3 regions of the Candidatus Pelagibacter sp. PS_16 genome follow, and region 2 is predicted to be linked to each of the others. Evidence: riboswitches for the same ligand, from Rfam matches in the RefSeq annotation. Region 2 holds a riboswitch; each other region holds the start of a gene.

Region 1 (2,268 bases), 270 kb from region 2:
TTTAAAATAATTATTATGATTATATTATCATTTTTATTTCTTCTAACAGCAACTTTATATTCAAGTGTTGGCTTTGGTGGTGGCTCTACCTATCTAGCCCTTCTATTAATTTGGGATATTCCTTACTTGATCTTTCCTGTAATTGCTCTCTTTTGTAATATTATTGTCGTATCAGGAAATTGTATAAATTATATTAAAGCTGGAAATATCAATTTTAAGATCCTTACCCCATATTTGATATCATCTGTGCCACTTGCATTCATAGGGGGATCTTTATCAGTAGATAAAGAAATTTTTGAAATTTTACTTTTTTTAGTCTTAGCGCTAGCAGGAGCTCTACTTCTCATCAAATTTCAATCTTTTGATCAAAAAATTGAAATTTATAACAAGATACCAAAAATATTATCGCTATTCATTGGTGCATCTATTGGATTTGTGTCTGGTGTAGTTGGAATTGGTGGTGGAATTTTCTTAAGCCCTATATTGTTATTAATTAGAGTAGATAAAGCAAAAAACATTGCAACAGCAGCATCATTATTCATACTGATTAATTCTTTATCAGGACTTGCTGGCCAATTTACAAAGGCATCAACAATAAATGGAATTTATGATTATTGGCCATTATTTCTATTTGTTTTAATAGGCGGCCAGCTTGGAAACTATTTAAATCTTAAAATTTTTCCTGCAAGAATATTAGCTCTAGTGACATCGGGACTTGTCATATTTGTCGCTATTCGAATGGGACTGAAGTTGTTTGCATAACAGAAGTATTAAATTATTATAGAAAGGTTATGAAAACATTTAGAGCATTTGGACCCACTATAGGAAAAACAAAGTTATCCAAAAAAATTATTACTATATTAAATAATCACATTGATAAGTCTCAATTATCTAAAAAAAATGATTATAGCCCTAAACTTGCAAGTCAAATTAAGAATGAAATTAAGATACCTAAAACTTTAATTAATAAGAGTTTGTCTAAAGAATTAATAAAAAATATTAAAGTTTACCTTGATAAGTCAGGTATTAAAAAAATTAAAGAAATTAAGATAATAAATCTATGGGTGGTTAGGCAATTAAAAAATGAATATAATCCAATTCATTATCATGAAGGACAACTGTCAGGTGTTGGCTATCTTAAAATCCCAAAAGATATGAATCAAAATAAATTAGTTAAGAATAAAAAGATTAAAACTAATGGAACAATTGATTTTATTAATGGTCAAAAAAACTTTTTAAGTAAAAGTATCTATAATTTAAACCCTAAATTAGGAGATCTATTGATTTTTCCAAATTATTTAATGCACACAGCTTATCCATTTAACGTTGATGGTGAGAGAAGATCCTTTTCATTCAATGCTAAAATATTATTCAAGAAGTGATTTACTAATCAGTCTAATAGATATATAAATAGTTAACCGATTTGATCCATATTGCAGGTACTAACTGCTAAAAAGGAAATCATTATATAATTGGTAAAGGTAGTTGAACTGTATTGTGCACCTGGCATAAAGCCAAAGCACTAAAAAAGTAAGGAATAAAAATGGATATCAATTTTTTTAAAACAACACGAATTTTAGATGGTGGTATGGGACAAGAATTGTTGGCTCGTGGTATGAAGCCAAACGGCACATTGTGGAGTGCAAATGCTGTTTTAAAAGAAGAATACCATCAACTCTTACTAGACACACATTTAGACTTTATTAAAGCGGGTGCTGAAGTTATTGTTACAGCAACCTTTACTACTAGACGAATAAGATTACGTGATAATAAAATTGAAGATAAGTTTGAATACTTAAACAAAAAAGCTGGTGAAATAGCTCAGAAAGCTAAAGAACAACATCCTAAGGTGTTAATTGCAGGCGGTCTTCCACCTCAATATTTAACATACGAAGAAGATACAAGACCAGATGACGAAATTAAGCAAAACTTTTATGATCAAGCAAAATTATTAGATCCTTATATTGATTTTTTTTACTTAGATGTTTTGTCTAGTGTAAAAGAGTTTAAATTAGCAATTGAAGCAATTGAAGAATTTAATAAGCCATACTTAATAGGTGCTCACATTTCTGAGGGAATAAATCTTCCAAGTGGAGAAAAAATATCAGATATTATTAACAATATTAATCATAATAATTTACTAGGATTAATTTTATCCTGTGTTTCTCCTGAAAACTTTTATGAAAATTTAGAAGAAGTAAAAAATTTAGGTGTTCCATTTGGATTTAAGCTTAATGCTTTTGTGACAACTAATCCTAAAGATGGTTA
Region 2 (2,268 bases):
ACCAAGATCTCTTAGTAATGTAACCCGCGCTCTTACTGCAAAAGAAACATTAGCCCCAGTTAATTCTGGAACCACTTTTCCCCATATAGCTCCACCGTAACTTGCGTCAGGTTCGTTAAATAAAGGTTGCCTTTTGGGATCAGCTGTCCAATCAAAATTACCTCCATCAACCAAAGCTCCACCTACAACCGTACCGTGACCACCTATATATTTTGTTAGTGAATAAACTACTACAGCAGCACCATGTTCTAAAGGTTTGCAAATTACAGGAGCAGCTGTGTTGTCCATTATTAATGGTATATTGTATTTTTTACCAATATCAGAAACTTCTTTAATTGGAAAAACTCTCAAATAAGGATTTGGTAAAGTCTCACCATAAAAAGCTCTAGTTTTATCATCAACAGCTTTTTCAAAGTTTTTTGGGTCAGAAGGGTCTGCATATCTAACTTCAATACCAAGTTTACTTAATGTATGCGTGAATAACGAAATAGTACCTCCATATAAATCCGTAGAGCTGACTATATTATCTCCGGCTTGTGCAACGTTTAAAATTGCAAAAGTTGATGCGGTTTGTCCAGATGCTACTGTTAAACAGGCTAATCCTCCTTCTAATGAAGCAACTCTTTTTTCAAGAGCATCATTTGTTGGATTCATTATTCTTGTATAAATATTTCCAAATTCCTTAAGAGCAAACAAATTTGCAGCATGTTCAGTACTATCAAATTGATACGATGTTGTTCTATAAATTGGAACTGCTACTGCTTTGGTTGTTGGATCACTTCTATAATCACCACCATGTATAGCTATAGTCTCAGGGTTTTGTCTTTTTGTACTCATCTTAATACTCCTTTTTTAGTACTTTTGCTTTATGCAAGGCGTACAATACAGTTCAAATGCGCCTACCGATAATGTGGTTAAAAAATCCTTTTTAGCAATAACTAGCCTGCAATAGGAACAAATCGGCTATATAAAAATATCATTTAAGCAAGATATTGCAAGAGAAATATAAAATTGACATTATATCTAATAATAGTATTAATCCTCGCACTATGACAAAATTTCTAAAAAGTGGTGATTTAAACAGTAACTGGTTTGAGATAGACGCTAAAAATGCTGTAGTTGGCAGATTAGCTTCTATTATTGCTTTGATTGTTAGAGGAAAAAACAAAACAACTTTTACACCTCATATGGATGATGGTGATTTTGTTGTTGTTAAAAATGTTGAACAAGCAAAGTTCACAGGAAAAAAATTTAAAGATAAAAAATATTATAGACATACTGGTCACCCAGGTGGAATTAAAGAAATTACTCCTGAAAAGTTATTAGAAAAAAATAAACCTGGTGAGACATTAAAATTAGCTATTAAAAGAATGTTACCTGGGGGAGTTCTAGGAAGAAAACAGTTAACTAAAGTAAAAATTTATGCTGGTGAAGAACACCCTCATGCAGCACAAAACCCAAAACTTTTAGACCTAGGTAAATTAAACAGTAAAAATTTAATAAGAAATTAATATGGTAACAGCAGCTACACCAAATAAAGTATCTACAAAAAAACCTAAAATTAAATTAGATTTTAAAGATAGTAAATACGCAACTGGTAGAAGAAAAAAATCTATTGCAAAAATTTGGGTGAAAAAAGGTACAGGTAAAATTTACGTTAATGGCAGAACTATGGATGAGTATTTCACTAGCGGAAGTCACAAAATGCAAATCACAAGACCATTTGAGATTATAAACCAAGCAACTGATTATGATGTAAGATGTAGCGTAGCAGGTGGTGGTCACACAGGTCAAGCTGGTGCAATGGTTCATGGTATTGCTAAAGCATTAATCTTATTTGATTCAGAGAATAGAGCAGTACTTAAGACAGAAAAGCTTAATACTAGAGACTCTAGATCAGTTGAAAGAAAAAAACCTGGTCGTAGAAAAGCAAGACGAAGCTTCCAATTCTCGAAAAGATAATTCTTTTTTAACTCTAAACTGTTATAATAAAAAAATGCCTAAGCTTAATGTTTTAGTTGCTGGATCAACAGGTTATATTGGTGTTCAATTAATTAAATTATTAGTTAAACACAGCAATGTTAATATTAAATATCTTTGTGGTAATACGTCTGTTGGAAAAAATATTTCTAGTTATGAAAAATCATTAAGTTCAAAAAAATTACCTAAAATTATTAGATACAATAAAGAACTTTTAAAAAACATAGACCTTGTTTTTACAGCTCTACCTAATGGTGAAGCACAAGATATTTCAAATGATTTATTAAA
Region 3 (2,268 bases), 130 kb from region 2:
TTTTTCCATACATAAAATGATTTTCCATGTTCTCTCGATATTTACTTGCTGGAACAGTTAAACCAATTGACTCAGCAACTTCCCTAATCAACATTGGGTTTGCTCCACAACATACTCCAAGGTAATTAATACCTAGCTCATAAGCATCTTTTGCAAATTTACCTATTTCATATCTATTACAAAAGTGTGGGTCCAATGCTGTTGGAAACGTTCTTCCATGAGGTGATGGACATGCACAATTACTTCTGTCCGGTAGATTAAAAAATGTTGGGTAATCTTCACTGGTTCTATAAGGAATAGGTAAAGCTCCAACATGACATTTAACTGCTTTTCTAATTTCTTTTAAAAAAGGAAACATGGTAGCAGGTCCTCTAAAACAATTTAAACCAACAACATCAGCCCCTAATTGCTCTAGCTCTTTACAGGTATCAACAACTGATTTTCCATCTCTCATTTTATTTTCACCCATTGGAGATATGGTTAATACAGTTGGTAAACCTGTTTTTTTCATAACTTCTAAAGCTTTAAAAGCTTCTTCAGCATAATAAAAAGTTTCACCAATTAACATATCAGCACCTTCTTCAACGGCCCAACCAATCATTTCTGTAAACATTCCTTCAACTTCTTTTTGAGATTGTGGATCATTATGTTTCCAGATATTTGAATTTGAAATATTACCTGCCATCAAATTTGGTTTTGATCCTTTAGGAGTATCTAATGCTACTTTTTTAGCAATTTTTAATGCTGAACGATTTAGTGGTTCAAGAAGTTCTTCTTTACCAATAACACGCATTTTTTCTCTGTGTCCATTATAAGTAAAGGCCTCAACTACATCAGATCCTGCGTGTTGAAATTCTCTATGTAAGTTCTCTAAAACTTCAGGATGATCTAATGACACCATTGGAACAAATTCCCCTGATGACATGTAGCCACGTCTTTCTATCTCAAATAAAAAACCTTCTGCGCATATAACAGGTCCTTTATCTAATCTTTCTTTTAATTTATTTGTGCTCATTTTTTTTCCTCTTGTTTTGGGGAAAAAAGGTCACAAAATAATAAGAGGTTATATTCATAGGCCTCTTTTCTCCTTTTTAGTGCTTAAGCAAATGCAGGGCGCACAATATGGTTCAACTGCCCGGCTTAATTTTATGAAAGATAAAAAAAAACCACCTGTCTAAAGCGGTGGTTGAAGCGTCGCTTTAGCAGGATTTATAACGCGCTCTGCAATTTAACTTAAATCAGCGCAACCAAATATAATCAACTTTCTCTCAAAATGTCAAATGAAATAGATGATGGTTAGAATTAGAAGGATAATGACAATCCAAATAGTAAGATTAGTTAAAAACTGCTTTAATTTAGAATTAGATTGTAGAAAAGCTGGGAGTACTAATAAGAGTATCCCTAGCATATAAACAAAGGGTATTATCTGATCTGCCATTTATATCGATGATAGCTTCATCTTTTTGGAATACTTTTTCTGAGGTGAATTTTTTATAACTGCTTGAGCACAACGCATGACCCCTCTTTTTTTATCAAAAGTCATTTTGGGATCACCATACAATTTCCATCCATTGGATATGGCCTCCGTTACACGATGGCAAAATTCTGAAGTGTCGTCACTTGTAATAAATCTATAACCTTTCATAATCAGACCTTAACAAGTCCTAAATCATGTGTCTATGTTCAGTTTATTATTATTATTTTAAGTCTTTATGCTTCTACAGTCATTACTAATTTAATGAATAGCCAGCTGATCTTACGGTTCTAATTAATTCTTTAAATCCATCAATATTAATACTTTGTCTAAGTCTTCTTATATGAACATCAACTGTTCTTGTTTCAACATTGATATTATCAGACCAAACATTCTCTAGAATTTGATCTCTTGAGTAAACACGTTTAGGGTTTTTAATAAAAAAATTGATTAAATCATATTCCTTGGGTCCCAAATGAATTTCTTTGTTTTTTCTAAAAACACGTCGTGTTAATCTATCCACCTTAAGGTCTTCGAATTCAACAATATCAGAAACTAATGAGGGCTTAGATCTTCGAAGTAGCGCTTTTATTCTTGCAAGTAATTCTGGGAAACTAAAGGGTTTGGTGATGTAATCATCTGCACCAGAGTTTAACCCTTTAATCTTATCTTCATCCTCACCCTTAGCAGTAAGCATTATGATTGGAATTTCTTTAAATTTTTTTTCTTTTTTTAAAATTTTACAAATTTCTACGCCAGAAAAATCAGGTAACATCCAGTCTAATAAAACAAGA

Evidence for each region. Region 2 has a riboswitch for S-adenosylmethionine ahead of AC5SL0_RS03185 (O-acetylhomoserine aminocarboxypropyltransferase/cysteine synthase family protein). Riboswitches for the same ligand answer to the same signal wherever they lie in the genome.
Region 1: another riboswitch for S-adenosylmethionine. It lies ahead of AC5SL0_RS01815 (homocysteine S-methyltransferase family protein); the one in region 2 lies ahead of AC5SL0_RS03185 (O-acetylhomoserine aminocarboxypropyltransferase/cysteine synthase family protein).
Region 3: another riboswitch for S-adenosylmethionine. It lies ahead of AC5SL0_RS03945 (homocysteine S-methyltransferase family protein); the one in region 2 lies ahead of AC5SL0_RS03185 (O-acetylhomoserine aminocarboxypropyltransferase/cysteine synthase family protein).

What each region holds. Positions count from the first base shown of each region.
Region 1 covers NZ_CM182074.1:345,227-347,494, reverse strand. Annotated here, with positions in the region: gene AC5SL0_RS01825 (sulfite exporter TauE/SafE family protein) at 16-762, shown strand; gene AC5SL0_RS01820 (2OG-Fe(II) oxygenase family protein) at 792-1,382, shown strand; SAM riboswitch class V at 1,471-1,534, shown strand; gene AC5SL0_RS01815 (homocysteine S-methyltransferase family protein) at 1,544-2,268, shown strand, end outside.
Region 2 covers NZ_CM182074.1:613,922-616,189, reverse strand. Annotated here, with positions in the region: gene AC5SL0_RS03185 (O-acetylhomoserine aminocarboxypropyltransferase/cysteine synthase family protein) at 1-837, opposite strand, end outside; SAM riboswitch class V at 842-910, opposite strand; gene rplM (50S ribosomal protein L13) at 1,050-1,511, shown strand; gene rpsI (30S ribosomal protein S9) at 1,513-1,962, shown strand; gene argC (N-acetyl-gamma-glutamyl-phosphate reductase) at 1,997-2,268, shown strand, end outside.
Region 3 covers NZ_CM182074.1:742,031-744,298, forward strand. Annotated here, with positions in the region: gene AC5SL0_RS03945 (homocysteine S-methyltransferase family protein) at 1-1,015, opposite strand, end outside; SAM riboswitch class V at 1,082-1,146, opposite strand; gene AC5SL0_RS03950 (DUF1737 domain-containing protein) at 1,439-1,645, opposite strand; gene phoB (phosphate regulon transcriptional regulator PhoB) at 1,731-2,268, opposite strand, start outside.